Regions from separate parts of the Marinicrinis lubricantis genome, predicted to be linked through region 4. Evidence: a T-box and tRNA genes for the amino acid it is inferred to sense, from the RefSeq annotation. Region 4 holds a T-box; the other regions hold tRNA genes.

Region 1 (8,016 bases), on a different contig from region 4:
GTGTTGAAAAGATGATCGTGACCTCTCCGTTTTGGATAAGCTGACGTAAAATATCTAACAACTCCCTGCGGATCATCGGGTCTAATCCAGACGTAGGCTCATCCATAATAATTAATTCAGCGTGATGCGATAAAGCGATCGCTAATGAAGCTTTCATGCTCATTCCTTTCGATAAAGTTTTAAACTTCTGATGCAGCGGCAGTTCAAAGGTTTGAACATAATGTTGGAATACATCATCATCCCAATTCCGATAGGCAGGTTTAATCATTCGTTTCATTTCCGCTAATGTCAATTGCTCATAAAAGACATTTTCATCATAGACGAAACCGATGCGTTGTTTGATTTCTTTTTCATGTTCAGAATAATTCAATCCAAACATCGAAATCGATCCGCTGTCAGGCTGCAATAAATTCATCATCAATTTGATGATGGTTGATTTTCCTGCGCCATTCCCACCGATAAATCCAGAAATAAATCCTTTTTTGACAGTCAGGCTCAAATCTGTTAATTGAAAATTGCGGAACGACTTATGTACATGATTAAATTCAATGACATTTTCCATCACTCTTCTCCTCTATACAATATGGTTAGCAGTTCTTTTAACTCTGTAAGACTTAATCCAATTTCTCTACTATTTTGAATGGCAGTCAGCAGCTGCTCCTCAATGACCTTCATTTTTCTCTCTTTCATCATTTCATGATTTTGCTCCGATACGAAGGACCCTTTTCCAACAATCGAATAAATAAATCCGTTCTTTTCCAGTTCTTCATAAGCGCGCTTGGTGGTAATGACGCTTAGGTCTAAATCCTTCGCCAACGCACGCATCGAAGGCAGTGGATCGCCGACTTTTAGTTCATTGGTCAAAATTTGTTTTTTAATTTGAGCATATATCTGCTCATAAATCGGTTCCTTCGAATGATTCGAGATGATGATTCGCATGCAATAACCTCTCTTATAGAACTACATTGTATATATACTTTATATACAATATATACAAATGTAAATGATTTGACAATATGCATTTTAAAAAAACACCTGAAAGGGCAATTTCCGTATCTTACGATAAGGAAACTTGCGCTTGCAGATGTTTTTCATTTTCATAAGCTATAGAAGGTGTTCTTGGGATTTAGGCCTTGAGGGATAGTTATTCGCCAAAAACTCAATTTATAGTTGTTTCATAGGGTTTAATATGCTCATTCCAATGATGGCGGTTGTGGGCCTGAATCGCACTGACCATAATAAATCGTGTTACATTTGCTCTTTCAGCCGCTTCCATCATTTTCACAGCTCCATCCAGATCGATCAGCAGTGTTTTATCGTAACCTGTCAGCCCGCCGGACCCTGCTGTAAAAACGACAGCATCGCAGCCTTTCACGGCATCTTCAAGCTGCTCCACGGTGCCTTCGAGGTTGCCTAGTGCGGCTTCTACACCCATCTGTTCAAAATTGATCAACTGTTCCTCTGTCCGCACCATTACTCTAACTTGATGCTCAGCATCTTCTTTTAATAGGTTCACCAGCAGCTTGCCAATTTGGCCGTTTGCCCCGACGATGAAGACCTTCAAGATAAAAACTCCTTTCGCTGGTCGCTTTATCATTAGGATTCTCATGAAGTAATAAAGTAATTATGCTCTGTTTTGTTCCGGTTTATCTCATCCCATTCACTTCGGTTTCTGCGTTTCTGCGGAACGATTTCCACTTGCCTGTTGCGAGTTCGTACCATCTCGTTTTTTCAAGAAAGTGGAATAATAAAACGGAAAGGGTGATGCCGATCACCGTTCCACAAATCACGTCCAGAGGGTAATGCTTTCCGACCCAAATGCGAGCAAAAGAGACAATACTCGCACATAATAAGAAAAACAATCCGGTCCGTTTAGAGAAGAGGTACAGCATTGTGGCGATGGCAAAAGCGGCTGCGGCATGATCACTTGGAAAAGAATTGCTTTCAATATGCGGCAGCAGCTGATTGACTTCATGATCGATAAATGGACGGTTGCGGTAATAGAAAATGGACACGAAACGGCTTATCAGGACTGCACCCACTCCAGCTGCAACTCCGTACACAGAAATTTTGTGATTGAAAATCCAAATAACGGCCAGACTCAATACGAAGTAGATATCTCCATAGTTAGCGGCATCCACGAATAACCTGCCCAGCCAACTCACATCGTTTGCACGATCATTGATCAGTTTGAAGAGACTGTAGTCCCATTCCATTTGAGTTCCTCCTAGAATCCTAAGGATGGTATAAGAGTTTGAAATATTCAGCGGAGCTTATTATTATGCTTTCATTAATAAATAATAACATGTAGTGTAATTTATCACACACTTTCTGACAAATACTGAAAATCATGTATCAAAGCTGCTGTTTTGGAAACAAACAAAAAAACCTCCAAGGGAAGATTCAATTCCTTAGAGGTTTTTAACAGCTCGGCGATTTCATTTCCTGCTGTCCAAGTCGTATGTAAGTATTGTGTCCGACATAAATTATGTAGAATGGCGTCCCAGGAGGGATTCGAACCCCCGACACACGGCTTAGAAGGCCGTTGCTCTATCCAGCTGAGCTACTGGGACAAGTTGTCTCAATCAGACGCAAGAAGTATCTTAACACATTCGATATTAAAGATCAACTGTTAATTTCTGAAAATATAAGATACGTCACGTTTCTTGACTGTCAGCAATTCAATATTATAATAGGTGGCATAGGTTTTGTCTAGTTTAAAATCATATCGGTGTAATCTTCATTATAATCACAAAGAAATAAGGGTTGGCGAATGATATAATTACCTATCCTTATCCTTTGGCGATAAATAGGTACTGCAAGGTTATGCAAGGGTTCATGCACAGACTATCGATAGGTGGTGGATGAGATTCAAAAGGAAACGCTGCAAAACGTAATCCTCCTGCCTAAAACCGTGGAGTATTATCAGTTCGAGCTTACCCGGATGCTGGAGACCGAGAAATATGCCGAAGCTAAGGAACTGCTTCGTTTTTTAATGGAATGTGAGGGGAAAGACGAAACGACCGCAGGCGAATGGTCTATGCTGCTAGGGTGGTTGGACCAACAGTTCCCGGATGCCGTTATTGCGGAGCAGGAAGAGGTAGACGAGACCGAGGAAGATCTGCTTAAAAAGCATATCGACAGCAAGGTACATACAGATCAGCAGTGGGTGACAGGACTGCTTCAGACATTGACGGGAAAATCGTCCTTCGAAAAAAAATGGATCGCACTGGAGCAGCTCGCCCACATAAAGCAGAAAGATTTGAACAGCCGGCTCAAGGATTGGGTAGAGCAGACGAGGCTTCATCCTATGCTGCAGTTCAAAGTACTGCAGACCTTAAAGCAGCGTGGAGCCAGAGGGAAAGTAACGATGAAACGGCTTGGAGAAACTGTGGAGCTGACGATCTCACAAACACCGCTGAAGTGGGAGGATTATCCCGAGGCCATTCAGAGCATTTTTCACAAGGTCCAAGAGGTATGTGAGGTGTATCATCCTTCGCTTGCTTATTTCGCAGAGCAAACATGGAAGGAATTTCTTTCCTGTATTTATGGAACGGCCATCTATAACGAATTGATGGAACAGGATGAGAGAGGACAAAAAATTTGGGCTTGTGCGCTTCATTATGTCGCAGATCAATCGATGGAGACCCAGGGAAGCGCGGAGGAGATCGCAGCCATGTATCAAGTGTATGAAGGCGAAGGCGATGAGTGGTTTCAGAGTTATTCCATCTTGAAGGAAGTACTCGGTCAAGCCTTCAGCTATCGCTCGTAAGTATGGACAGAGAAACTGCATCCGAGAAAATGCGGCGAACATCGGCAAGAAAAACTACAGATAAAAGTATGGCTGGTCAACCAAGAATTGACGGCAATGAAGGTTTTTCTTATAATATAGTGGTTGCTTACCATGGGGTTTAGATCCTTACTCGGATGTGAATAACAACAATTAAGGGTTACTATAAAACTTAGCAAGTGCTGATGACTTTGGAGGGGAAGCATAAAATGAACGCAAATTGGGAAAAATTAGAGAAGAACACGGGTGTACTGAAAGTTGAAGTGGAAGCGGAAAAAGTTGCCCAAGCATTGGACAAGGCATTTAAAAAAGTAGTTACGAAAGTGAACGTTCCAGGATTCCGAAAAGGTAAAGTACCTCGCCAGATGTTCGAAGCGAAGTTTGGCGTAGAAAGCTTGTATCAAGACGCAATTGATATTTTGCTTCCAGACGCATACGTAGAAGCTGTTGAGCAAGCAGGTATCGAGCCGATCGATCGTCCTGAAGTGGACGTAGAGCAATTCGCGAAAGGTCAATCTTTCATTTTCACGGCAAAAGTACAAGTGAAGCCTGAAGTCACTTTAGGTGAGTACAAAGGACTTGAAATTGAAGAGAAAGATTTCTCTGTCAAAGCGGAAGAAGTGGAAGAAGAACTGAAAAAAATGCAAGAACGTCATGCAGAATTGGTCGTCGTTGAAGAAGGTGCTGCGCAAAACGGAGATACCACCGTCATCGACTTCGAAGGATTCGTAGACGGAGAAGCATTCGAGGGCGGAAAAGCGGAAAATTATTCCCTTGAGCTTGGTTCAGGTTCTTTCATTCCGGGCTTCGAGGAGCAAATCGTTGGCATGGCGAAGGACGAAGAAAAAGAAATCAACGTGACTTTCCCAGAAGAATACCATGCTGAGAACCTCAAAGGTAAAGCAGCCGTATTCAAAGTGAAGTTGAACGAAATTAAGCGCAAAAATCTGCCGGTATTAGATGATGAATTCGCCAAGGACGTAAGTGAATTCGATACGCTCGAAGAGTACAAGAAGGATATCGAATCTAAGCTTGCTGAAAGCAAGAAGCGTGAGGAAGAGCAATATCGTGAAAATACAGTTGTTGAAAAAGCAGCTGCGAACGCGACGGTTGAAATTCCAGACGTGATGATCGAGAATGAGCTGAACGCGATGCTCAGCGAATTCGAAAACCGTTTGAGAATGCAGGGCTTGACAGTTGAGCTGTACTATCAGTTCTCCGGACAAAACGAGCAGCAGCTGAGAGAACAAATGATGCCAGACGCGCAAAAACGCGTTCTGAACAACCTGGTTCTTGAAGCGATTGCGAAAGCGGAAAACATCGAAGCGACGGAAGAAGATTTGAACGCTGAATTAGAGAAACTCGCCGAAGCGTATCAACGTCCAGTAGATGAGCTCCGCAGCATTCTTCAAGCGAATGGCAACCTGGACAGCTTGAAGCAGGATCTGCTCATTCGCAAAACCGTTGAATTGCTTGTTGCTGAAAGCAAAAGCGTCCCAGCGGTAGCATAGTTATAAAACCAAATCGGTTCACATAAAAATAAGGCACGAACGTCTAAAGTTGCGTGCCTTATTTTTACACTCGCAATCCTCTTGGCAACCGTGCTTCGCATCTTTGCTTTGCCTTGTCTGTGCGTGGTAAAATACTAAAAAGATGTTCCGTATGGCCGTGTTCTGTAACGGCTGAAGAGGAACGGATGAAAAGGAGTGTTGGGTCAATGAATTTGGTGCCTATCGTAGTAGAACAAACGAATCGGGGCGAACGCTCGTACGATATATATTCCAGATTATTGAAAGACCGAATCATCTTTTTGGGCAGCGCCATTGATGATGAGGTCGCAAATGTAATAACGGCTCAACTGCTTTTTTTAGCAGCAGAAGATCCAGAGAAAGATATTCACTTGTATATTAATTCACCTGGAGGCTCCGTTACGGCGGGTATGGCGATATTTGATACCATGCAGTTCATTAAGCCGGACGTATCTACGATCTGCGTTGGACTTGCGGCGAGCATGGGATCCTTGCTGCTTACAGCGGGAGCGAAGGGCAAAAGATTCGCTCTGCCGAACAGCGAAGTGATGATTCATCAGCCTCTTGGAGGCGTTAGAGGCCAAGCGGCTGATATTAAAATTCATGCCGATTGGATCATCAAAACAAAGCAGAAACTGAATCAAATATATGTGGAAAGAACCGGTCAGCCTCTCGAAAAGATCGAAAGAGATACAGACCGCGACTTCTTTATGTCAGCTGAAGAAGCCCGAGAGTATGGTTTGATTGATCAAGTGTTGAATCCGTCTGATCTGAAGTAGAAGAGGTGATTGCGTGTTTAAATTTAATGATGAAAAAGGTCAGCTGAAGTGTTCCTTTTGTGGGAAATCTCAAGATCAGGTGCGCAAATTAGTTGCAGGACCTGGCGTATATATTTGTGATGAATGTATCGAGCTATGTACAGAAATCGTCGAGGAGGAATTGGGGCACGAGGAAGAGTTTGACTTGAAGGAAATTCCGAAGCCTCAAGCGATCCGTGAGATATTGGACCAATATGTCATTGGTCAGGAACATGCGAAGAAATCTTTGTCCGTGGCGGTATATAACCACTACAAACGGATTAATTCCAAGAATAAGATGGAGGATGTTGAACTTCAAAAGAGCAACATCGTCCTCCTTGGGCCGACAGGCAGCGGTAAAACGCTTCTGGCACAGACGCTCGCAAGAATTTTGAATGTGCCTTTCGCTATCGCTGATGCGACTTCTTTAACGGAAGCAGGCTATGTCGGTGAGGATGTAGAGAACATTTTGCTGAAACTCATTCAGGCAGCCGATTATGATGTGGAGAAGGCGGAACGCGGCATTATTTACATCGATGAAATCGATAAAGTTGCGCGCAAGTCCGAGAATCCATCGATTACGCGGGACGTTTCGGGTGAGGGCGTTCAGCAGGCGCTGTTGAAAATATTAGAAGGCACGGTAGCTTCGGTTCCTCCGCAGGGCGGACGCAAGCACCCGCATCAGGAATTCATTCAGATCGATACGACGAACATCCTGTTTATTTGCGGCGGTGCGTTTGACGGCTTGGAGCAAATCATTAAGCGCAGAATCGGTAAAAAAGTCATTGGCTTCAATGCCGATGCACAAAAAACGGATCTGAAACCAGGCGAGTATATCTCCATGGTGCTTCCGGAAGACCTGCTGAAATTCGGATTGATTCCTGAATTCGTTGGACGTCTGCCGGTCATCTCCACATTGGAGCCGCTGGACGAGGAAGCGCTTGTGAAGATTTTAAGTGAACCGAAGAATGCTTTGGTTAAACAATATCAGAAGCTGCTGGAAATGGATAACGTGCAGCTTGAATTTGAAGAAGGCGCACTACGTGCGATTGCCAGCGAAGCGATTAAGCGAAACACAGGTGCACGGGGGCTGAGAGCCATCATCGAAAGCATTATGCTCGATGTCATGTTCGATATTCCTTCCCGTACGGATGTAGAGAAATGTGTCATCACAGAACAAACGGTGAGAGAAAAGCTGCCTCCGGAAATGCTGGAGAAGAAAAACAGCAAAAAAGAAGAAAGCGCCTGATTTTATGGGAAATAGGAGAGACGGATGATGTACCATCGCAAAGATACCGTACCGGTCAAAGTAGGGAACTTAACGATTGGCGGAAGTGATGAAGTCATCATACAAAGCATGTGCACGACGAAAACCGCGGATGTGCAGGCTACGGTGGCAGAAATTCATAGGTTGGAACAAGCAGGATGCCAAATTGTCCGAGTAACCGTCAATAATGAGGAAGCGGCTGAAGCGATTAAAGAAATTAAAAAACAAATCTCCATTCCGCTTGTCGCTGATATCCACTTTGATTATAAGCTGGCCTTGAAAGCTATTGAAAACGGCATTGACAAGGTCAGAATCAATCCTGGCAATATCGGTCGTAAAGAAAAAGTGGAAGCGGTCGTGAAGGCGTGCAAGGAAAAAGGCATTCCGATTCGTATCGGTGTCAATGCCGGCTCCTTGGAAAAGCACCTGCTTGATAAATACGGCTACCCCACACCAGAGGCGATGGTGGAAAGCGCACTGTTCCACATCGGTATTTTGGAGGAGCTGGACTTTCATGATATCATCGTTTCATTGAAGGCTTCCGATGTTCCAATGGCGATTCAAGCCTATTCGAAGGCGGCGGAGCTCATTAAATATCCGCTGCATTTGGGAATTACGGAAGCGGGGACGCTG
Region 2 (8,016 bases), on a different contig from region 4:
GACATCTGCGTTGCCGTGGTCTGCCGTAATGATCACGACTCCGCCTTTAGCTAGAATCGCCTCAACGACCTTGCCTAAGCATTCGTCCGTTGCTTCAATCGCCTTAATCGTCGGCTCCAGCATACCGGAGTGACCTACCATATCAGGGTTAGCAAAATTAAGAATAATAGCGTCGTGGTTCTCCGCTTCGATTTCCTTAACAGCTGCTTCCGCTACTTCATAGGCGCTCATTTCCGGCTTCAAGTCGTAGGTAGCCACCTTCGGAGAATTAATCAGGATGCGAGTTTCGCCTGGCAGCTCCTGATCACGGCCTCCGCTGAAGAAGAACGTTACGTGCGGATATTTTTCGGTCTCTGCAATTCTAAGCTGCTTCTTTCCATGCTGTACCAAAACTTCTCCAAATGTATTATCCAAATTTTTCGGGGAATATGCAACATATCCTCCGACGGATTCACTGAACAGTGTCATACATACATAGAAAAGATTCTTCGGTGCTTTTTCGCCGCGGTCGAATCCGCGGAAGTCTTCGTTGGTGAAGGCGAGTGAAAGCTGAATCGCACGATCCGGACGGAAATTAAAGAAGATGACGGCATCGTTAGACTCTACCAAGCCTGGCGAATTGCCGTTCTCGTCCACGATAACCGTTGGTACGAAAAATTCATCATATACCGACTGCTCATAGGATTCCACGATCGCTTGGACTGGATCGGTATACTGAGGTCCCTCGCCGTATACCATTGCGCGGTACGACTTCTCCACACGATCCCAGCGCTTATCGCGGTCCATCGCATAGTAACGTCCTTGAACCGTCGCGATTTTGCCGATGCCCACTTCTTTAATGTAGCTGCACAGGCGTTCCATATAGTGTTTCGCACTGTCCGGCGCCACATCGCGTCCATCCAAGAAGGCATGGATATAGACTTCCTCCAAGCCTTCTTTTTTAGCCAAATCAAGCAGTGCAAAAAGATGCTCGATATGGCTGTGTACGCCGCCGTCCGATAATAGTCCGTACAAGTGAAGCTTCGTGCCGTTCTCTTTGGCATGACGCACGGCTTTCAGCAGCGTTTCGTTATCATAAAATTCGCCTTCGCGAATCGATTTCGAAATTCGAGTCAGGTCCTGATACACGATCCGGCCCGCACCGATGTTCAAATGGCCTACTTCGGAATTCCCCATTTGTCCTTCCGGCAAGCCTACCGCTTCACCGCAAGCGGTCAGCGTCGTATGCGGAAAGCTGTTCCAGTAGCGGTCATAATTCGGCTTATTCGCTTGTGCTACTGCATTGCCTACCGTTTCTGATCTAAGTCCGAATCCATCCAAAATAATCAGCGCTACAGGTTTTGGCGCAGTCATCTTATTTTGCCCCCTCAACTAATTGGATGTAAGAAGCTGGTTCCAAGCTTGCTCCACCCACAAGAGCTCCATCGATGTCGCTTTGGCCCATATATTCAGCAACATTCTCCGGTTTTACGCTTCCGCCGTACTGAATGCGGATTTTTGCAGCTGTATCCGCACCGAAAGCGGCAGCCACTTGCTCACGAATATAGGAGATCACTTCATTCGCATCCGCAGAGGTGGAGGATTTGCCTGTGCCAATCGCCCAGATCGGCTCATAAGCAATCACCGTTTGCGCCGCTTGCTCTGCAGTCAAGCCTTTCAGTGCAGCGTCGGTTTGCTCCTTGCATACGGATTTCGTCTGACCCGCTTCTCTTTCTTCCAACTTCTCGCCGACACAGACGATCGGTGTCAGTCCATGCTTGAATGCCGCATGTACTTTCTTATTCACAGTCTCATCGGTCTCCGCGAAGTAAGCTCTGCGTTCGGAATGACCGATGATAACATAATGAACACCTAGATCCTTCAGCATGACGCCGCTGATTTCACCGGTAAACGCGCCTTGATCTTCCCAATGGAGATTTTGCGCTCCGATTTTAATCGAAGTGCCCTTCAATGCTTCCGTTAATGCGGGAAGGCTGGTGAATGGCGCACAGATGACGCTTTCTACGCCTTCGATTTCCGCTTTGCCCTTGACTCCTTCCGCGAAGCTAACTGCTTCTTGGACGGTTTTAAACATTTTCCAGTTGCCGGCAATAATCGGTTTTCTCATAAGTTCACCACTTTCTATATTGTTCGAACATTCATAGATTCTTCGTCTTACTTATCGTTCAATGCAACGACGCCCGGAAGCGCCTTGCCTTCCATAAATTCTAGAGATGCTCCGCCGCCTGTCGAAATGTGATCCATCTCTTTAGCCAAACCGAATTTCTCAGCTGCGGCAGCAGAATCGCCGCCGCCCAATACGGTATAAGCCGAAGTTTCTGCACAAGCCTGTGCAACGGCTCTTGTACCGTGAGAGAATGGCTCGATTTCAAATACGCCCATCGGTCCGTTCCAAACAACGAGTTTGGAATTTTTGATGACATCAGCGTAAGTTTCACGCGTTTTCGGTCCGATATCAATACCTTCCCAATCTGCAGGGATGCCGTCGATACCGACAATTTGCGTGTTCGCATCGGCACTGAAGTCATCTGTCACAACAATATCCGTCGGCAAGTAGAACTTCACATTCTTTTCCTTCGCCTTATTGATGAATTCCAATGCGAGGTCCAGCTTCTCGTTGTCTACCAAAGATTTTCCGATTTCATGGCCTTGCGCCTTCAGGAACGTATAAGACAATCCGCCGCCAATCAGGATGTTGTCAGCGATGTTAAGCAAATTCTCGATGACGCCGATTTTGTCTTTTACTTTCGCTCCGCCGACAATCGCAGTGAAAGGATGCTCTGGGTTGGATAGAGCTTTGCCCAGCGTAGACAATTCCTTCTCCATCAGCAAGCCGGATACAGCCGGCAAGTGATGAGCAATGCCTTCGGTCGAAGCATGTGCGCGGTGTGCAGCACCAAACGCATCATTCACATAAAGATCTGCGAGTTCAGCGAATGCTTTCGCAAGTTCCGGATCATTCTTCTCTTCTCCAGGATAGAAACGAACGTTTTCTAGAACGAGCACATCGCCATTTTGCATATCGGAGATAAGCGCTTGAACAGCGGATCCCGTTGCTTCATCCGCCTTTCTTACAGGCTTGCCAAGCAGTTCAGCCAATCTTTCCGCAGCAGGCGTAAGGCGAAGCTCTTCAACGACTTGTCCTTTCGGTCTGCCTAAATGACTGGCCAAAATCACTTTTGCTCCCTTTTCAATTAGGTATTGAATCGTTGGAAGCGTCTCTCTAATCCGAGTATCATCCGTAATTTTGCCATCCTGCAAAGGTACGTTGAAATCAACTCTGACGAACACTCTTTTTCCTGCGACTTCCACATCGCGAACACTTTTCTTGTTCAATGGATTTCTCCTCCTTATAATCACCTGCTGAAATCGCAGCACCAAATGGGTACACGTAACACTAGAGCAGGTATGAATATCTATTGCACAATCTCTGCTCCATCCGAAATTTCCGTTCGGAATTTTTCTCTAAATTTATGGTTTAAGGTTCTTAGCCAAAATGCCAGATTTCAAACAAAGAGGAGAATTGCTTCTCCTCTGTCATGTTTGTTCTTGAATTGTATGATCGATTATAGACCTTTGCTTGCGATGTAAGCAGCCAAGTCAACGACACGGTTGGAATAACCCCACTCGTTATCGTACCAGGAAACAACTTTCACCATGTTGCCGCCTACGACCATCGTGGAAAGAGCGTCGATTGTGGAGGAAGCTGGGTCACCATTGTAATCGCTGGATACAAGCGGCTCATCGCTGTAGTTCAAGATGCCTTTCAATGGTCCGTTAGCTGCTGCTTGCAATGCGCCGTTTACTTCTTCAACGGTAACTTCTTTGCTCAGCTCAGCAACAAGGTCTGTTACGGATACGTTAGGTGTAGGAACACGCATTGCCATACCGTTCAGTTTGCCTTTCAGTTCAGGCAATACAAGGGAAACAGCTTTTGCAGCACCCGTAGTGGAAGGGATGATGTTCTCAGCAGCTGCACGAGCACGGCGAAGGTCCTTATGAGCAAGGTCCAACGTACGCTGGTCGTTCGTGTAGGAGTGAACGGTCGTCATCATACCTTTTACGATTCCGAATTGGTCATTCAGAACTTTTGCGAATGGTGCCAAGCAGTTTGTAGTACAAGAAGCGTTAGAAATGATCGTGTGAGCAGCTGGATCGTATTTATCTTCGTTAACGCCCATAACGATTGTAATATCTTCGTTCGTAGCTGGAGCAGAGATGATAACTTTCTTCGCTCCGCCTTTCAAGTGAAGCTCAGCTTTATCTTTTGCTGTGAAAATACCAGTGGATTCAACGACGATTTCAGCACCAACTTGTGCCCAAGGCAATGCAGCAGGATCTTTCTCTGCAAATACTTTGATGGATTTGCCGTTAACGATCAAAGCGCCGTCGCCAGCTTCAACAGTTGCATTCAATCTGCCATGAGTTGTGTCATATCTCAGCATGTGAGCCAAAGTTTGAACATCGGTCAGATCGTTGATTGCTACAATTTCCACTTCCGAATTGTTTAACGCTGCACGGAACACGTTGCGTCCGATACGTCCAAATCCGTTAATACCTACTTTTACCATCGTAATTCCTCCTAAAGGTTTTAAAGTTTTATATATTTCAAGACGAGACATAAGTCTCATCGAGAATGTAACGTGAAGTTATGATTCAACTATGATTTCGGCAGCTGCTTGATCGGTGACCAGAACATCCTCATGTCCAAACCGAAGAACCGCTGCAATGGCTTTGCCTTTGCTCTTCCCGCCTGCAATGCCGATAACGACTTCCGTTCGCATAATATCTTCGATCCTAAGGCCGACCGTCGGAATATTGTGGACAACCCGCCCCTGTTCATCGAAGTAATATCCGAATGCTTCCGCCAAGGCTCCATCCTTCTTCAAGAGTTCCAGACCGCTGGCTTCGGTTTTACGCCGTTTGGCCATAGTCATAGCATCCCCGATCCCGTGAAGCACAATGCGAGCTCTACGGATCACATCAATAATTTCTTGAATGTTCGGGTCCTGCATCAGCGTATGGTAAGCTTCTTCTCCCAGATGATCCGGTACGTGAAGTAAACGGTAACTGCAGCCGGTCTTGGTCGCCATGATTGAAGCGATGGTGTTGGCTTGCAGCTCTACTCTCTCGCCTAATCCGCCTCGGGCCGGAACGAACACATTTCCCTTCCACTGTGAGGAAACATTGAGTCCATTCGCAACCTCGGCCATGGTGGATCCACCGGCTACGGCGATAATATCATTCGCGGCAGCAAGCTTTCGGAACACTGAAGCTCCGGCACGGCCTAATTCCTTCTTCACCAATTCGGAGCCATCGGAATCACCCGGTACGATGACTACCTGCTTCAATCCGAATTTGTCGCAGATTTGCTTTTCCAATTCAGAGAGGCCGAATAACTCTTTGATGTACGGCTGAAAATCATCAAGCAGTCTCTTCCCGTTCTCACTAAGCTTCATTCCGATGCTTTCCGTCTCCAGAAGGCCTTGTTCCTTCAGAATGTCAATCTCACTGCGAAGCGTTCTCTCCGTCATATCCAACAATGCAGCTAAATTTCTACGGCCGATGACACCTGACAGCATGACATGATGCAAAATGGTATACCGTTTTTTCAAGGTCTTCATGAGATCCGGCACGAGTTGTTTCTGAATTTCTATCCATTTTTGCACCTAAAAATCAACTCCAGCCATCTTTTTCAGTTGTTGGACTCGTAATGTCCCGCATCTACATTTTGCGTCCCGCTGTCATCTTTATTTTATGAAAATTATTCTGAAAAAGCAAGCTATTATTTTCCTTGCGCGTCCTCTTGATTTTTACCTTAACATCCTTTAAAATTAATTTTGCTGTCACGAAAACAGCTGCATGTGCGCTCGTGGTCCAATGGATATGACGCAGGCCTCCGGAGCCTGAGATCGAGGTTCAATTCCTCGCGAGCGCGCCATTACATTTTTGCCCTGATCGATTTGTTTGTATTCAACTTTATATTTTTTTGATCATAGTTTGACCTTTCTTGACCTTTTATCAAATTTTAGATATGATAGATACATAGTCGTTTAAAGCTTCATAAACATGTGAACCCTATTGAAGCAACCTATTCGTAATATATAAAGGAGGAACTTCCATGAGTTATATTCCTATGGTCGTCGAACAATCCAACCGAGGAGAACGCGCTTATGATATTTACTCCCGTTTGCTCAAAGACCGCATCGTGTTCCTAGGAACGCCGGTGAACGATGTCGTTGCGAATTCGATCATCGCTCAGCTTCTGTTCCTAGCTGCAGAAGATCCAGAGAAAGATATCTCGCTGTACATCAACAGCCCCGGAGGTTCGATTACAGCAGGGATGGCGATCTTTGATACGATGCAGTTTATTAAGCCGGATGTTTCCACCATCTGTGTCGGCATGGCCGCTTCGATGGGTGCGTTTCTGCTAACTGCTGGAGCTAAAGGCAAGCGTTTCGCTCTTCCGAACAGCGAAGTGATGATTCATCAGCCTCTGGGCGGTGCAGAAGGTCAAGCCAGCGATATCGAAATCAGAGCAAAACGCATCTTGAAAATGCGCGATAAACTGAACCACATTTTGGCCGAACGTTCCGGTCAGCCGCTGTCCAGAATTGAAAAGGACACAGATCGCGACTACTTCATGAGTGCTGAAGAAGCGAAGGAATACGGTTTAATCGACCAAGTCATCGAAAAAATATAAATATACCAAGTCAAAGCTGTCTATGTAGGCAGCTTTTTTATTTGTTGCACCTTCCCCCGAGGATGTATGCTGACTCACCAAAAAAACCAGGTGCATATCTGCACCTGGTTTTGCAATAGATCCAGCTGTTTATTTGTCCTGCAGCGGATAAAATATCACACTCACTGGCAATGAGGATCCAGCAGCCGGGGTTAACTGTATACTGATCTTCTCATCTGCCTCCGTGGTTCTAGCGATCAGCTGTGCACCATCGTACACACTGAGGACACCGGATTTAGGCACCATCTGTGGAATGCCGTTGACGACAACCGGTCCTTTATAATTTCCGCCGCGCGGCATGATCAATACCGCCATATTGCCTGGATTCTCCAGCTCAATGTTGTAGATGACCCCATAATTGCCCATGAGCGAGGTCTCTATTCCCCTCATCGGATCATATCCAGTCATGAACGTATCCAGCTTGCCGTCTCCAATTGTAAGTCTCTGCGGTCTCGATTTATCCGGCATGCTCAGCTTCATATTCACTTCAGAGCCTGTAAACGTACCACGAATGTGCTTCACATAAGGGAGATCCGGATACAATGAAAGTTCATCCGCGTCATCTCCTGGGCGAAGTGCTGCGAATATATATTCCACCGCACCGTCACTTTCCACATCATACAGTACGTTGAAACCTTGGGCAGGATACATTCTTGGCATTTTCACATACACTGCAGTCTCCCCAGGAGCTAAAGTAAATGAATTTTCCGTCTTGTTATCCAGCAAGAAGTCCATCGCTGCATGCTGTCCGAACAATTGAGCATAAAGGGAAGGATACACTTCTCCTTTATTCGTCGTCTTGACCGTTACATTATGATCGGATACATTTTTCGCAAAAATATAGAAATCCGCTTGTTCCTCCATACCGTTCAAGTGATTCGCATACAATCTGGCTTTACCGATCACCGTATCGCGATATAAAATACCATGCTGTGTTATGGTTTCCGGACTATCGCTAAATAATATTTTGCGCTCGGTTTGGACGCTGCGATTATACAAAATTTCATTGACGGATTGGAACAGCCCTCGCTGCGCCCCAGAAATCTTGATGGCTGTACCCGGTTCACTATAATAAAGCGGAAATTCGTCTTCCGTTAAATACACTTTTTCCGTGACCTTAATTTTTTGGGTGTAGACCTTGCTTTCCGCACCTTTAGAATCGGTGACCTTCAGACTGATCTTGTACTCGCCCGCTTCGAAGAAGGCCTGCTTCTTCCCTTCCCAATTCAGATATGAAATGGCATCTCCATCAGGGTCATAGCTTAAATCGATGT
Region 3 (8,016 bases), on a different contig from region 4:
CCTATGAATATGACCCAAAACTGGCAGGTTGCCGGATTTGATGGCGAGCAGGTGATCTTGAAGCAGAACAATCTGGAGATTGGAGAAGGGGCTTCTTCGGAGGAAACGGCTGCAGAAGAGAAGAGAGAGATTTCAGCATTAATCAATCAAGTCACAGGTTTCGGATCGTATCCGTTTCAATTTTACTTGCAATTCGATACCGTGGAGATCGAGCTCTCCAGTTCTGAAGAATTTAAGCAGCAATTCGAGAGTGATGCTTCTTTTCGTATGATGTTGAATGAAATGCTGCATCAGCCATTGACTCATCTTCCGATAGATTTGACATTAACACCCGAGTACATGAGTGAAGCGCTGAAATAAAATAGGGAGCGGCGGCTTGGAAATAGCCTGCCGCTCCTTCTGCTTTTAACGAGAAAAGCAATGGATCGCAAATTGCTGGATGATTTCGCTGATTTGTTTCGGGTTCTCGTACATGCTCATATGTCCGCAGTTGTGCAGTACCGCATGACGCACATGTTCTTCCGTGACGGAGAGAGCCTTTTCGAGTGGAACGATGCGGTCTTGATCCCCTGCAGCCAGCAGAACTGGGACCTTCGCGTCTGCAATGATGCTGTTACGATCCGGGCGGCCGCGCATGGCCTCAAGCGTAGCTACAGCTCCTTCGGAGTCCGTGCCGTAGCCAATTTGAATGGCCGTGTCCAGCTGCTCCGCCATTGGCTGAACATGTGCTTCGGCGAACAGCTTTGGGATGAGCTGATCGACGTAAGCTTCAAGGCCGTCATGTCGGATCGATTCCATCGCAAGAAGGCGGTTGTTCTTCGCTTCTTCGGAGTCCGGATATGCGGTAGAATGAATTAATCCGAATCCTTTCAATCGTTCCGGATACGCTTCTGCGAAGGCCAAGGTGGTATAGCCGCCTAAGGAATGACCGAGCATGACGACGGGAGGGGCATCCAGCTGGTTAAGCAGTTCATGAATATCTTGGGCTAGATCGTTGATAGCATAAGGTCCTTGAGGTGCGAAAGAGCCGCTGTGTGCTCGCAGGTCAGGAGCAATGCAGCGGAATTGCGAAGACAAGAGCGGGATGACCTGATCCCAGTAGTCCGCACTTCCGCAAAATCCATGGATAAGGACGAGTAGTGGACCGCTCCCTTCATCGGCGTATGGATAAGGGCGTCCTGCGATCTGTACCGTTTTACGGTTTAGCATGAGGATCTTTCCTTTCCTTTTTTACTTATTGTAACCTAAAGCATCATTTTGGTGCATGCAAGCATAGAGCTTCAGCTTCAGGGTAGTTTTTCTTCGGATATGTAAGGAGTATGATAGAGAAGGTATGGAGTTATGCTAAGAGTCGGTAATGATTTTGAAGGTTGTGAAGGAAAAAGGAAATAAGAGAGGGGTGAAAGGCTTATGGCAGGTATTGATATTCCAGCGCTTACGCTGCTGCTGTTAGCGGCGCTAGGCATTGTCAGCAAGAATGCGACAGTGACGATTGCCATGGTTGTATTGCTGCTGCTTCGCTTGCTGCACGCAGACAAAGCATTTCCGTTTCTTGAAAAGCACGGCATTACGATTGGTGTCATTATTTTGACGATCGGCGTCATGTCTCCTATTGCGAGCGGAAGAATTACCTTTCAAGATATGGCCAAAAGTTTCACCAACATTCAGTCGCTGCTTGCGATTGGAATTGGCATTTTTGTAGCCTACATGGGTTCGAGAGGCGTCTCACTGATGAGTGCGAATCCGCTCATTGTGACCGGTATTTTAATCGGAACGATATTAGGAGTCGCCTTGTTTAAAGGAGTGCCGGTGGGACCGCTCATTGCAGCCGGACTCTTGTCTTTGTTGATCGGTAAGCAGTAGAAGATGTACGCAGCACTGGAAAGGATTTGGCAACGACACCATACATTACTTGCAGAGGGACCCCGTTTTATGCGCTGATTTCCGGTATAATGGAGGGAGCATAAAAGGAGGACTCTACCACCATGTATTCCAGTTACATATTCGATCTATACGGCACGATTATTGATATTCAAACGAGTGATGACGATTTAGCCGTCTGGGAGGATTTATCGATTTATTTATCTTATAACGAATGCGATTATTCTCCGATTCAACTGCGGCTTCACATTGAACAGGCCAAGCAGGAGCAGCTGCTTCGTCATGAAGAAGAGGGAAAAGTCGAGGTAGCGGATTATGATATGGAGGCTTGCTTTCAAACGCTGCAGAATCGGGATGGCCATCAGATAGAAACATCGTTAGCGGCTTCATGCACAAAGCTGTACAGAGCGTTAACGATGCATCGACTGCAAGTATATGATGGAGTTCCAGAGCTCCTCCGAACATTGAAACAGCAGGGGAAATCGGTTTACGTCCTGTGCAATGGCCAGAGGGCCTTTGTAGAACCTGAGCTCAAGCTGCTGGAGCTCTACGATTTGTTTGATGGCATTGCTATTTCATCGGATGCAGGCTGCGCCAAGCCGGACCCGCGTTTCTTTCAATATTTGTCGCAGACGTACGGCGTTGATTTAAGCCGGGCATTAATGATCGGTGATGATCATGTGACCGATCTGGCTGGAGCACAAGCGGCTCAGGTAGATATGTGCTATATTGATTCCGATGATTCGGCACAATCGCATCCCATTCCCGAATGGGCAAAGCATCGAATTGGACGCGGCGATTTGAAACAAATACTAGAACTCAAACCAGCTTAACCGAAGTATGCGGTTCGGATGAAAAACAATCCACCTAGGCAAAAAAAGGCCCTTTGAAGAAGATGTATCTTCCAAAGGCCTTTTTTTATCGAAACAATCATTCAAGTAGCTTTTAATGTATACCGCTTTTGTTGAAATTTCCCCCCAGCACATCCGATACGTGCTGAATGGAGATAAAGGCGGATGGGTCGATTTCTTGGACAATGGATCTCAATTTAGCCACCTCGAGCCTTGTGACGACACAGTAAATCATCTGTGTTTCCTCTTTGGAATAACCGCCGCGAGCATAAATATATGTGGTGCTGCGGCCAAGCCGATCGATGATCGCCTGCGAGACTTCCTCATACTCGCTGGAAATAATCGTGACTGATTTAGACTCTTCCAAACCTTCGACGACGATATCCATGACCTTCGAGGCAATATAGTAGGCGAAGATGGAGTACATCGCGGAATCCCAGCCAAATACGAAGCCGGCGGTAATAAAGATAAAGACATTGATCAGCATAATGATTTGTCCGACCGGCAGTTTAAATTTTTTCGATAAAAGGATTGCGACAATTTCCGTTCCATCCAGTGAGCCGCCGAAGCGAATGACTAGACCAACCCCTGCGCCTAAGATCAAGCCTCCATATAAAACCGCGAGTATTTTTTCATCCGTGAAGGGATCAACATGGTGCAGCATAGCCGTCGTGATCGACATTAAGGCAATGCCGTACAGCGTGGAGAAGGCGAATGTTTTGCCAATTTGCTTATAGCCGATGAACAGAAAAGGGATGTTGAGGAAGAAGATGAAAATTCCTAATTGAATCGGTGTGACTTCGGAAAGTACGATCGATATCCCTGTGATGCCTCCGTCGATGACTTGATTGGGTACTAAAAATAACTCCAAAGCGACGGCCATCATTACTGCTCCGATGGAAATAAAAATAAACTTTTTCAAAAAGTCTGCAAATGTCATTTTCTTATGCTTTCTAGGCATAAATTGTGCTCCTTTCCAGATTGGAAATGGTATATTTAGTGATTTCCACATGATATGGAATAAAGTGGCGGGGAAGAGAGGGAATAAAAAAACGAGCCATTCTTGAATAAAAAAGGTTCGTTCGGTGTCGTTGATAAAAACAAAAAAATCCTGCTACATCGCAAGCAGGGATCATGTCTTTATGGCTGATTCATTTGTCACCATCAGAAAAACACGCTGTGTCTGCTTGAATAAAGCGGTCTTCGTTCGCTCCGGGAATTCATAAGAAATGAATCTGGCGCGCCACGGCGGGATTCGAACCCGCGACGCACAGTTTAGGAAACTGTCGCTCTATCCTGCTGAGCTACGGGCGCGTGACTGTTTTATTATAGCAAATTTGTGAACATGATGAAAGGTCGGGCTGTGAAAAAAATCTTCCATTCCTGCAGCGGCGCAAAATGAAAACCAAAATCATGATGTGGAGAAAAAATTTTCCTAGAAGTACCAAATGATTTCTTACCAATGGAGATAAACTTTTCCTCAATTGGTGCCGATAAATGTCTTATACATCTATTATAAAATGAGATAGGGGAGGAAATATGAGTTTATCCAGTAAAACAAGTCGTTTTGTCAGTCTCCTTGTCGTTATGGCATTGCTTATGACATTGGTTGTGCAAATGCCCGTAAAAGCGGCTCCTGCAGCCTACTTTACGTTTCCGGCATACAGCAGTACACCTGATGGCGCAAAGAGCAATCCTGTTAACAGTAACATTATTAGTGAATTTCGCGCGACTTTCTCCCAAACCGTACCTACCACGTTATCCTATACGGTACAGCAAATGGTACTCGATTCCGGTAATCAATGGGTAGAGAATGGAACGCCAAGCCAATATCCAAACGCAACACCGGTGAAATCCGGACCGACAGGGCAGGAGTTTACGCTGAGTAATGTACAGCTCTTTGTCGGCATGAACAAAATTACAATTACGACTCCAAATGGAGTAGAGGGAATTTGTTACGTTTACTATGACAACGCACCTGTCATTCATAGTATTACGATCAATGACGGTGTTCCTTTAAATTCAACGAGTCCCGTATATGTAAACAATGCAACGCAGTTCTTCATTATTCAAACGGAGAATGCCGATGCCGTTAGTGTGAATGGGGTGAATGCGACAGCTTACGGGCAAAATTCATTCTCCATTTCTAATTTTGCTTTGACCCCTGGTCTGAATACGTTAATTATTCAGGCAACGTCGAATACAAGGTTGTATGAAATTAAAAGAAGCATTATTTACATTGATGGCCCAGGCGCAATGTATAACGTATTTATGCAGAGTGATGCAAACAATGCCGCGAATGATGCGGTTCAAATCGACGGAGGCAATGTCGTCTCTTCTGCCAACGGTCTGCCGCTTGGATTGAAGGGTGAAATTGCGATTCCAGCAAGTTCTGGCATTGATCCGGCTATGCAGTTTACGCAGATTGATTTAATTCGGGACAATGTTGGAGTATTCAGTATTCCGACGAGTGATCCGCAGTTGGCTGGGAAAATCACCATTTCAACACCGGTCGATGATGGCCGCGGCCATAAAATCTATACGTATTTCATAGATCTTTCGGCCGTTACTGCATCAGCTGGCTGGCCCATTAATACGAACGGAACGTATCGCTTCACTCTAAATGGTGACTATTATGATGGCGGTACGCAGCGTCAGCCGTTTAGCTCGATGGTCAGCTTTACTTATAAGGATAGCTCGAAGGCATCGATTGCCAATGTGCAGCAAATTTTCGGAGTCGATCCTTCCAACAATACGGGCGGTACAGCAGGGTATTTCTCCTCTTCGATTTCGAACCTGCCAATCTACGCGTTGGTATCTGTTCAGAACAATGCAGGAGACTTTACGCCATCCGTCTCTGTCACACAAGACGGTGTCACAAAGACATTGGTCTCTGGTACGGATTATGTGGTATTTGACCCTAACACGACACCAGGTCAAGGCTCTAAAAAGATTCGAATCAACAGCCTGCCGTTCACTGGCAGTATGACACTGAACTTCTCCATCCAAGATGGATCGAATATTGATAATTATTTGCCGATCTCGATCAATTACACTCCAGTACCTTCGATTGTACTTTACGGTATATATGATGGAGACAATTATACGCTTCCAACCTTGCCGAATTTCACAGGGAAGCTGTTCAATTTCGTTACCAATGCGGAGAAGCAAAGCATTGTCGTTCGCGTAAACGGGATTGCCGTGCATGCGAACATTGACATAACGAATAGTACGTTCAGTGTAGTGAATGCTGATTCTACTAACCCGAATCAGCTGACGAATATTTTGGCTCAAGGGCCGAATGAGGTCGTCGTATCCGGTACGGCTCAAGGGATTCCGGTAGAGACACGTATTACGGTTTACTACTATACGGACGACGCACCGGATATTAAGAAGCCGTACCCTGTCCCTGTGGTCACAACAGGAACAAAGAATATCAGCGATCCGGATCAAAAATTCGTGCAGGATGCATCTGTAACCGATACGTACAATACGACCGAGAAGACTGCCGATATCTTAATCGGTACAGCCGATACGGATAAATTAATCGTCATGCTGGACGGGGAGCAGTTCTTCGTAATCTCCTTCAACAGCGACGGTTCTATACAAACTCCACTGCCTATGACGGTGGACGGCATTCAGATTACTACTGAATCCAGATTGCCGGGCTATTTCCGCATCACCAATCTGCCTTTGAATATGGGTGCGAACTCGATTGTCGTTAAGGCGACAAAAGGTCCAGTGAGCACTTCGGTGCCATTGACGGTGGTACGCAGCAATGCGCCATACCAAATCTTATCGCCGGTACTGCCTCAGGAGCGGGTTATTAATCAAAACTTCTTGAAGGTAGAAATTTCCGCGGAAGGTGCGGACAGCGTTATAGTTGGCAAGGATACGGTACTTGAAAAAGTGACCGAGAACAATACGGAATACTTTACAGGTACGATTTATGATTTGAAAAAAGGCTCTAATACGATCGAATATACGATTATTATTGGAGAGAACGAGATTGAAGATGAATTTGAAGTCGTATATGCGAATTCGAACACTATAGGTGCGCAGTACAGTGAACAAATCGGTTCGAGAGGGAAAATTGATATGTTCAACAAAGCGGTAAGCATTCAATTCCCTAAAGGCACGATGCTGACGCCGGTGAACGATACGACGCAAAAAGTAGAGCTGTTTGATTCGCAAAGAGTATTGGCTGGAATTGCAGATCCTGTGGATGGACGGACGAAAAAAACCGTCAGCCACCTGGGTTCGATTTCAGAAATTCATACGATGGGCAATTTTATGAGTTCCATGCTGACCGTTCCTTACCATTTCGGTTATGCCAGCAATTTGTATTGGATTGACGCCGGTTACTATGACAGCACACAGCCTGGCTATGTACAGCAGAACGGCATGCATCCATATTACGGACAAGAGCTGCAGATTACGAATCCAAACGGCAACAACACGACATATAATATTTGGAATCGCCAAGGGAACTATTGGCTGAAGCCAACGGTGCGCGGAACGATTACGCTGCAATACGATTCCAATATTCGCGATGTGGCAGCCAATCAGCTGTCGATCTGGAGATTCGGTTATGACCAAGATGCACGCTCGATGAAGTGGACGAATATTGGCGGTAAAGTCAATGCCAAGTCGCACACCATTACGGCATCCATGGATCAATTTGGCTATTATGCGGTGTTTTATAACAACTTTGGCTTCGACGATACACAAAATCACGGCTTCGCCAGAGATGATATGGAGATCGTGTTTGCAAAAGGCATTATGAATTCGAAGAGCGGTGGGGAATTCGGCGCTTATGAGCCTACGACCCGAGGAGAATTTGCGCAGGCGCTTGTGAAGGTGCTAGATATCCCATTGGACTACGATCCAAACAACCGTTTGTTCTATGATGTTCCACCATATATTTATGCAAGCCCATATTGGGATTATCGTTATATTGAGACTGCCGGACAGAATGGATTCGTCCGCGGTGTGGGTATTCAGCAGTTCGCACCGGATTCCCCGGTAACGCGTGAGCAAGCTGCGATCATGATTGCCTATGCGATGAACTTGAAAATGAATACCAATTATGATGCGGCGAAGACAAAACTGGATAAAGTATTTACGGATTCCGGTACGATTAACTATTATGCGAGAGCAGCGGTAGAAGCAGTTTACAGCAAGAAGCTGATGCAGGGTAAATTGGTTCCGAATTCGGATCCTGAGCAGGATCCGCTGTTGATCTTTGATCCAACCGCTAGAATTACACGTGCAGAAACGGCAA
Region 4 (8,016 bases):
GTCGGAAGCAGTAGATATCATGCATTCACAGACGATTCATTACGACGATCTGACCATCTTCCAGAGTGAAGAGGGAATCATGAAGCCTGATGAACTGAAAAAGGGTCAGTCATTAGCAGTCTTTCCCGCATCAGATGCATCCGTTGAAATTCATGAGGGAGCAATCACTGCTGATCGAATCTTACAGCTCACCATGACTAGAGAAGAGAAGTTGGAACGCATCTTAGCCAGCGGAGATGATCTTCATACCGTTGTTTTGTATGAGGAGGGCAAGCTGCCGCCCTATGATGAGATAGATTTTGATAAACATGTGCCTGAAGCCTTTGCAGGGGGCATAGCCTGGATTCCATATACTGAAGGATTAGCCGTCGATTATAAGGAAGAGCTCAATATCGATAAGCTTCCCGTCATTCTTGTCTCAGACTGCAGTGATCCGGTATTCCGCACCCATTCTATAGAGGAATTGAAACAATGGTTTCAATCTCATCACCCACCCGAAACTAATTGTTAACTAAATCAAAGAGCTTTCTGAAGGAAAATCTTCAGGAAGCTCTTCTCCATGTGTGAACTGGTTATGAACGCTTGAAAAAGAACGGGACGTTTTCAACACCTGCGGTACGAGCGTAGGTAAACAGCTGGCCTTTATGATGAACCTCATGATCTTTGGCTAACTGCAGAAGGGCGCTGCCCGGCAATTTCATCCCAGCAAACTCTACGATTTGATCGAGCTGCTCAGCCGTAATCGACTCTAGCTGAGACTTCGTCAGCTCCGTCTGCTCCTGGGCGAGCTGCTTTAGTTCTGCCAAACTCCGAGCCTTTGGCGCTTCCACATTCGGATCTCTTTCTTCCCCTTTGACGATCCCAATGAAGAATAGGGTCGATCCTGTAATATGAAGAGCAAGCTCCGAGAAAGTCATGGCTTTTTCCCAAGGTTTATAATTCAGTTGATCCTCTCCGATACAATCCAGCAGTTCGAGCAAAGCTTTGCGATGGGGCATCCATCCAGCCACAAAAGTGTCTAATACGGTCATGATATAATACCTCGCCTTCTTCATGAAAAAGTAACGGCGACGATAGCCGCTCCCCTCCAATTATACCCATTTCGAATAATGCTGGGCAATACTACATACGTTCCGGAGCGGGAAGTCCTAGAACGTGCAGTGCATCACCTAAGATAGCTTGGAATTTAGAGGTCAGCCATACTCGAAAAGTTCTATGTTGATCATCTGCCTTCAGTATCGGACAGTTCGCGTAAAAGTTGTTAAACAGTCCTGCCAATTCATATGCATAACCGCATAGGATGTGCGGCGCCAGCTGCCTGCTCGCGCTGTACAGCGTTTCCTGCCATGCGCTGAGATGTCTAAGCAATGCAACTTCCTCCATTTTCAGCTCCGGCATATTGGGAATCGTGGAAGGCTGTATGCCTAACTCCCTAGCCTTATTCAGTATACTGACCGCGCGGGCATGTGCATACATCACATACACGCCGGTATTACCCGTAATTTCGGTAGCCTGCTGCAAATCGAAAACAACTTCCGTATGCAGATGAAACCGCAGCAAGTAATAGCGGATTGCTGCGGTTGCTAACTCCTTGCTGGACATGCCAGCATGCTCGGATCGTGCCTGCTCGATGACGCTCTCCATTCGTTCGATCAAATCATGAATCTTTATACCAATCCCCTGTCTTCCAGACATGGCATAAGATGATTTGCCTTCGGAAATATCGATTCCCAGCTGTTCCGCGGAGGCCGGACTTAACGAAACGACCCCGTAGCTGGCATGCTTCAGCTGCTCCGCTTGCTTCGCGTACCCCAGCGTCTGAAGCGCAAGCTTGACCATCGCCTGAGGATACTCCTGGCGAATATCGATGACGTTGACCACCATATCCGCCTCGCCGAAATTCTTCTCCCCCCCCTGCTGGCGCGGTCGTCCATAAACCGCCATCGACTGCCTTATATTTAAAATCACGTCCTAGTAATCCAAATTTCCATAGATGATATGCGATATCTTTAGCTGTATAGGTTAATATGCCATTCGAACGAACGAGCACCTTGTCGTAGCGATGATCCGATTCGGCTGTCTTCATTTTGCTGTCATCCACTTGTTTCAACACCCAGCAGCCTGCAAGCGGACCCGCTTCCTCTTTATGAAAAAGTGGCGTCTGCATCAACCGTTGAAAAGCCGCCTCCCAAATACCTTCTCTCACGATATCGCTTTCCCAAACCAACAGGTCGTGTTCAATACCAAATTGCTTTAGTTCGTCTATATGTTCCCGTACAATCCGTTCCGCTGTAAGCATCCCAAGCCAGGCCGTATTGTTATCACCTTCCTCCAAGGCATGCAAAACCTCTATCCGCTTTTCACTCAGCTCTGGGTTCTCCGCGTACATCTTATTTATTTTGGCATAGAGCTCCCAGCAGTAGTCCCCAAAACGATGATGCTTGGCGGTTTGTGGAACATGCAGCAAACCTACAAGCGTGTCCGCCAATTGGTTTCCTAAATCATCGATGTAATTATGGACCTCCACCTGACAACCGATTCTTCGCAGCATTCGAACCAATGTGTCACCAATACAAGCGTTTCTTAAATGTCCGATATGCGCCGATTTATTAGGGTTGATCGATGTATGCTCGATGATCACCTTTTGAGCGGGAGCTGCCGGCAGTTCGAACTGAATCTGTGACCAGCGTCCCCAGTCGACAAACATATTGATAAAACCTGGCGCTGCCACCTCGGAGCGCTGGATCAACCGCATCAAATCAGCTTGATGGTCAAGCGCTGTTTTGATTCGCTCTGCAATATACATCGGCGGCTTTTTGAACACCTTAGCCAGCTGCATCGCGATATTGCTGGAATAGTCACCTTGCTCGAGACGGACAGGCTGTTCAATCTGAACTTGAACCAAGGAAGGCTCGGAAGGCTCCTGCCCCATTTCACCGTAAATATGCTGCACTGCATCTTCCATTTTCGAAGCGATCCAATCTTTGATCATTACTCAACCTCCTTAATATAAAAAAAGCAGCCCCCGTCTCTATATAGAGACGAGAGCTGCTGTGCCCCGTGGTACCACTCTTGTTGCTAAACCTATGTCTAGCCACTCCGATGGGATAACGGTTTTCGCCGGGACCTATTCCTTCCTCTTTCAGCAGTCCATCTCCTGGGTCCGCTTCATCATTGGCTCTGTACCGGTTCGCACCACCTCCGGCTCGCTGTAACTAGACGCCAATTATTACTCTCCCAATCATAGAGTTCTTGTTAAATTTTGTACTATTATATCCTTTTCCTTAAAAAAAGCAACCACCTAGAAATATTTGTTTTTTATTTGTAAATTGTACCAATTATTTGGGTAGGAAGCTGACATCCGTTGCTATATATTAGTATGAAATTGAATAAGACAAGGAGTTGGGGGCATTTGAGCTTAATTGAAACGAAAGGATTGCAAAAAGTGTTCCGTCAAGCGGTGAAAGACCCTGGATTGGCTGGAGCGATCAAGCACTTGTTCGTGCAGAAATACAGAGACAAGCACGCAGTGGAAGGCATCGATTTAACGATTGAGGAGGGTGAGACGGTAGCCTATGTCGGTCCGAACGGAGCAGGAAAGTCCACAACCATTAAAATGCTCAGCGGAGTTCTTGTTCCTTCCGGCGGTGAAATTCGAGTTGACGGACTGGTGCCATACAAACAGCGGATGGAGAACGCGCAGCGAATCGGTGCAGTGTTCGGTCAGCGTACCCAGCTGTGGTGGGATATTCCCGTTAGAGAATCTCTCAATTTGCTGAAGGATATTTATCAGGTGCCTGATTACACCTTCAAACAGAATCTCGATATGTTTACCGAGCTGCTCGGCATGGATCAATTCCTTCATTTATCCGCACGTAAGCTGTCTTTAGGACAGCGTATGCAGGCCGATTTAGCGGCAGCGCTGCTGCATAATCCGAAAATCGTATACCTCGATGAGCCTACGATCGGCCTCGATGTAGCGGTAAAGCATAGAATTCGCGATTTTATAAAAGAAATGAACCGGACGAAAGGAACCACGATGCTGCTGACTACGCATGATCTCGGGGACATTGAGGATCTGTGCGAACGCCTCATTATCATTGACCATGGACGAATCATTTACGACGGCAAGCTGCAAGAGGTGAAGGATGCCTTCGCCCGTGAGCGTACCATCCATACGCAGCTGAGCTCACCGATTCCCGACGCGGAGGAACTGTTTCGAGATTTACCAGACATCTATGTCAGCCGTCCGGATGAAAGCGCGGCAGATGCGAATGTGATGCTGTCCATCCGCTTTGATCGGTTTCACTGCACGGCCAGCGACATCGTCAAACGGCTGATGAATCGTGCCGAGGTTGTTGATTTTCGCATCGATGAACCGAGTATCGAGGAAATCATCCGCCGCGTTTATGAAGGACAGCTCGATTCCGCTGCACTATCGGAATCAGGAAAGGGGATTGCCTGATTGATCACACCGGCCTTCAAAAAATATATCACGCTAGCGCTTTGCGCCATGCAAAATACACTCGCCTACCGTCTCTCCTTTATACTCAATTTCGTCGCTAATTTCATCAGTTTAATCGCGATGTATTGTTTGTGGCAGGCCATTTATACCGAGCAAGACCAGCTTGCCGGGTTTACTTGGGAGCAAATGCAGGCGTATCTGATCATCACTTTCTTTGTCAATTCCATGCTATCGTATTACTCGGAATCCAATATCACCAGCAAAATCATCGACGGCAGCGTGATGATGGACCTGCTGCGGCCGATTCAGTTTCAAAAAGCTCGCCTCGCTGAAACATTAGGTGCCTGCGTGCTGGAAGGATTGCTCAGCAGCATACTGATCGGTCTAGGGGCTATATTCGCCTTTGGCATATCTCTACCGCATGACGCCTTGACTCTGCTGTTGTTCGCGCTCAGTATGCTCTCATCGATCTTAGTAAAGTATGGGATCGTCTATTTATCGGCTCTGCTCTGCTTCTGGACGACGAGCGGATTCGGCATTCATTGGGCACGGACAGCCATCACGAATCTCCTTTCAGGCGCTCTCGTGCCTCTGGCGTTCTTCCCTGCCTGGCTGCAGCATACGGCGATGGCTTTGCCGTTTCAAGGTATTGTCAATACGCCTGTGACCATCGGCCTTGGCATGAGAGGGACAGCTGAAGCGATAGGACTTATCGCAATTCAATGGGTTTGGATCGTCCTGCTGTGGCTGCTAGGACACTGGATGTGGAGTCGCGCCGTTCGTCAAATCACGATTCATGGAGGGTAGCATGCGGATTAAAAACACACCTCGTCGGCTGTTTTATTTATACTGCCGCTTATACAGCCAGCAGCTGAAAGCGATGATGGAATATTCCGCCGATTTTTATATTATGGTCGGTGCTGCTGCGCTGACGCAAATTACCGGTTTTCTGTTTCTTTGGGTGGTTTTTTCACGAATTCCAGACATTCAAGGCTGGGGTCTGTGGGAGGTCGCCTTTATGTACGCGATGATTTATGTCTCGGAGGGTGTCGGATCCTTATTCTTTGAAGGAACCTGGCGGATGCTGCGGCTGGTGAATATGGGGGAATTGGATCGATATCTCGTACGGCCGGTACCGCTCGTGCTGCAAATCTTCTGCAACGGAATCGGCATGAACGGTCTAGGGAACATCGTCATTGGTGGAACCATTATCGGCATATCGCTGGCGCACATCGACATCTCATGGAGCTTGCAGACGATCTTGATGGCCATTGCCTTATTCATCTCTGCTATGGTTATTCGAATAGCGATCAATTTAGCGGCCAACTGCTCGGCATTCTGGATTCGCAGCAGTGGGAACGCCTTTCCGATCATGATTCATAATTTAGGAGAATTCGCGAAATATCCGATCACCATTTTTTCTATGGGCTTGCAGTTATTCGTCTCGATGGCCGTTCCTTTTGCTTTCGTCAGCTTTTTCCCGGCAGCTGCCATCTTTGGCAAGGAACCTTGGAGCTGGTGGGGAATGCTCGGTCCGATGGTTGCGGTGATCTTCGTTCTGCTCTCGCTGCTCATTCTGCGCATCGGTCTGAGGCGTTATGAAAGTGCGGGAAACTAGGGAATTTATAAAAAATTGCGGCTGTCGTCCCTTCAAGGGAGCGACAGCCGCTTTAATTTTACAAGCTCTCTTTCGGATTCCATCCCTTCAGCACGTTCTCAACCGTCCACTTCGCTGCTTCTTCATCCGTCAGCTGTCTTCTGTCTTCGTTTACAGCGACTCCGGGGCCGGTATTGTTATATTCAAAGAAACGCGCATCTTTGTAAGAGAATCCAGACATATCTGTCCAGCCTTGCGGATGAATATGGTCGCCCATGTACGTATTCATGAACACGACACTGCCGATCGCATCCGGATTGCCGCTTGGGTGCCAAGGTCTGCCTAGGTACACCGTTCCAGGCGCAGCATCACTCGTCAACCTGCTGTTCAAGAATAGGTAGCCATATGGCTCGGTAATCATCGTGCTGGCTGCAGTGATGTAACCGTTATTCGTTTCGGAACCGCGGTCATAGGAGTGAATTTGCGTTTCCTCGAATACCGCACTGGCTCCGCCGAAAATAAAGTCGACATCCCCTTCAATATAGCACTGGTAGAAATACTGTGTACCTGAATTTGTGTACAACGTATCTTGATTGCCAATGAATCTTACATTTTTATAAAGCTGTCTTTCGCCTTTCGTGTAGGCTGCAACGGCCTGCTTGCCTTCTACTTCCAGCGACTCGTCAAATGAGTTTTCAATCGTCAGCTGCTCAACGCTAATATCATTCGCATAGATGAACACCGTCGCGCTTCCGCTCGTACCGTACGTCCCGCCTTCCGGCCGTTCTCTTCCTGCGTAATTGTCATAGGTAATCACGGTATCTGTGCTGCTCTCGCCAATCAAATGAATGAAAGGCTTATCGGCAGGAATCGTAACAACTTCCTTATACGTTCCGTTCTGGACAAAGATCTCTACCATTTCCTGATTATTCGCAGGAACCGCGTCGACTGCCGCTTGTACCGATGTATAATCACCGGAGCCGTCCTGTGCTACAACGATCCTGCTAGAGACCTCGCTTAACCGCTTTGAATAGTCTTGGATGACCGTCACTTCTCCTTCCGCAAGCGTTCTGCCATACATGTCCATGGAAGCTGTGCCTGCCACTTCAACATATACTTTTCCCGGGTAATAACCGGTTGATTTTGCCACCTTCAAAAGCTGCTCGGCATAATTGCCTCCCCAGGAATAGCCGTCTCTTCTTTCCTGCTCAATCTCTTGGATCGTATGCTTAATGACACCGTCCCGACCGGAGAAGATCGGCTTATTCGTACCGATTTCGTAAAATCTGTACCACGTTACCGCATTCGGATCTTCAACGAAATACACACCGTCCGGGTCTCCGCTTACATACCGGATGCCTTCCAGCTTGCTTTCATCAAACCACTTCAGTGCGCCCAATATCGCACGCTGAATTTCCGGCGTCTGCTCGCGTGTCATCAGGAACTTCACAATGCCGACAGATTCAGAACCGGAAATCGAAGGATGCTCATAGATCCGTGCATGCTGCGGCTCATAAGTGTACGGATCGTGCTGCGCGCACCATGCCGTCAGCTGTCCATCCACCTCGATCTGCGCTTTCAAAATATAATCAATCCCCAGCTCGATGGACTGCTCCAGCTTCTGCTTATACGCATCATCCACAAGCCCTTTATCGAAAGGATACCTCTCATGAATGATATCATCGAACAGCTCCAATACGTTGATCATCGCGTTGTCGTTAAACGTGACGTAGTTGGAATAACGCTCCAGCGCGCCTTCTTTCCCTCTCTCCGGATACACTTGAGGGAAGCCTCCGGTTGGATACTGCATCGTTAGTAAGAAATCGAGACCTTTTTGCACGCTTTCCTTGTATTTCTCATCTTCTGTTTCCCTGTACACTTCGGAGATAAAACGAATTTCATTGATCGTTGCGTTGTTGTCAATCGTGCCCAGCTCGGTCTCACCGTCCGGTCC

The links. The T-box of region 4 lies ahead of argS (arginine--tRNA ligase domain-containing protein). A T-box ahead of a tRNA ligase gene usually reads a tRNA of that ligase, here a tRNA-Arg.
Region 1: it encodes a tRNA-Arg, which carries the amino acid that the T-box ahead of argS (arginine--tRNA ligase domain-containing protein) is inferred to sense. The anticodon was not compared.
Region 2: it encodes a tRNA-Arg, which carries the amino acid that the T-box ahead of argS (arginine--tRNA ligase domain-containing protein) is inferred to sense. The anticodon was not compared.
Region 3: it encodes a tRNA-Arg, which carries the amino acid that the T-box ahead of argS (arginine--tRNA ligase domain-containing protein) is inferred to sense. The anticodon was not compared.

The regions. Positions count from the first base shown of each region.
Region 1 is NZ_JBHSQV010000181.1:1,695-9,710, forward strand. It holds gene ACFPXP_RS18625 (ABC transporter ATP-binding protein) at 1-562, opposite strand, end outside; gene ACFPXP_RS18630 (GntR family transcriptional regulator) at 562-939, opposite strand; partial or broken gene ACFPXP_RS18635 (NAD(P)H-binding protein) at 1,178-1,564, opposite strand; gene ACFPXP_RS18640 (phosphatase PAP2 family protein) at 1,647-2,216, opposite strand; tRNA gene ACFPXP_RS18645 (tRNA-Arg) at 2,497-2,573, opposite strand; gene ACFPXP_RS18650 (hypothetical protein) at 2,861-3,772, shown strand; gene tig (trigger factor) at 4,000-5,301, shown strand; gene clpP (ATP-dependent Clp endopeptidase proteolytic subunit ClpP) at 5,508-6,098, shown strand; gene clpX (ATP-dependent protease ATP-binding subunit ClpX) at 6,112-7,365, shown strand; gene ispG (flavodoxin-dependent (E)-4-hydroxy-3-methylbut-2-enyl-diphosphate synthase) at 7,393-8,016, shown strand, end outside.
Region 2 is NZ_JBHSQV010000149.1:911-8,926, reverse strand. It holds gene gpmI (2,3-bisphosphoglycerate-independent phosphoglycerate mutase) at 1-1,353, opposite strand, end outside; gene tpiA (triose-phosphate isomerase) at 1,355-2,107, opposite strand; gene ACFPXP_RS11590 (phosphoglycerate kinase) at 2,155-3,336, opposite strand; gene gap (type I glyceraldehyde-3-phosphate dehydrogenase) at 3,567-4,571, opposite strand; gene ACFPXP_RS11580 (sugar-binding transcriptional regulator) at 4,650-5,669, opposite strand; tRNA gene ACFPXP_RS11575 (tRNA-Arg) at 5,867-5,941, shown strand; gene clpP (ATP-dependent Clp endopeptidase proteolytic subunit ClpP) at 6,122-6,703, shown strand; gene ACFPXP_RS11565 (stalk domain-containing protein) at 6,833-8,016, opposite strand, start outside.
Region 3 is NZ_JBHSQV010000027.1:16,722-24,737, forward strand. It holds gene ACFPXP_RS03405 (hypothetical protein) at 1-360, shown strand, start outside; gene ACFPXP_RS03410 (alpha/beta fold hydrolase) at 406-1,209, opposite strand; gene ACFPXP_RS03415 (DUF441 domain-containing protein) at 1,411-1,863, shown strand; gene ACFPXP_RS03420 (HAD family hydrolase) at 1,986-2,714, shown strand; gene ACFPXP_RS03425 (YitT family protein) at 2,827-3,693, opposite strand; tRNA gene ACFPXP_RS03430 (tRNA-Arg) at 3,969-4,046, opposite strand; gene ACFPXP_RS03435 (S-layer homology domain-containing protein) at 4,272-8,016, shown strand, end outside.
Region 4 is NZ_JBHSQV010000184.1:9,593-17,608, forward strand. It holds gene ACFPXP_RS20000 (hypothetical protein) at 1-511, shown strand, start outside; gene ACFPXP_RS20005 (DinB family protein) at 573-1,031, opposite strand; gene ACFPXP_RS20010 (DALR anticodon-binding domain-containing protein) at 1,123-1,695, opposite strand; gene argS (arginine--tRNA ligase domain-containing protein) at 1,658-2,992, opposite strand; T-box leader at 3,035-3,254, opposite strand; gene ACFPXP_RS20020 (ABC transporter ATP-binding protein) at 3,413-4,465, shown strand; gene ACFPXP_RS20025 (ABC transporter permease) at 4,466-5,272, shown strand; gene ACFPXP_RS20030 (ABC transporter permease) at 5,274-6,083, shown strand; gene pelA (pectate lyase) at 6,142-8,016, opposite strand, start outside.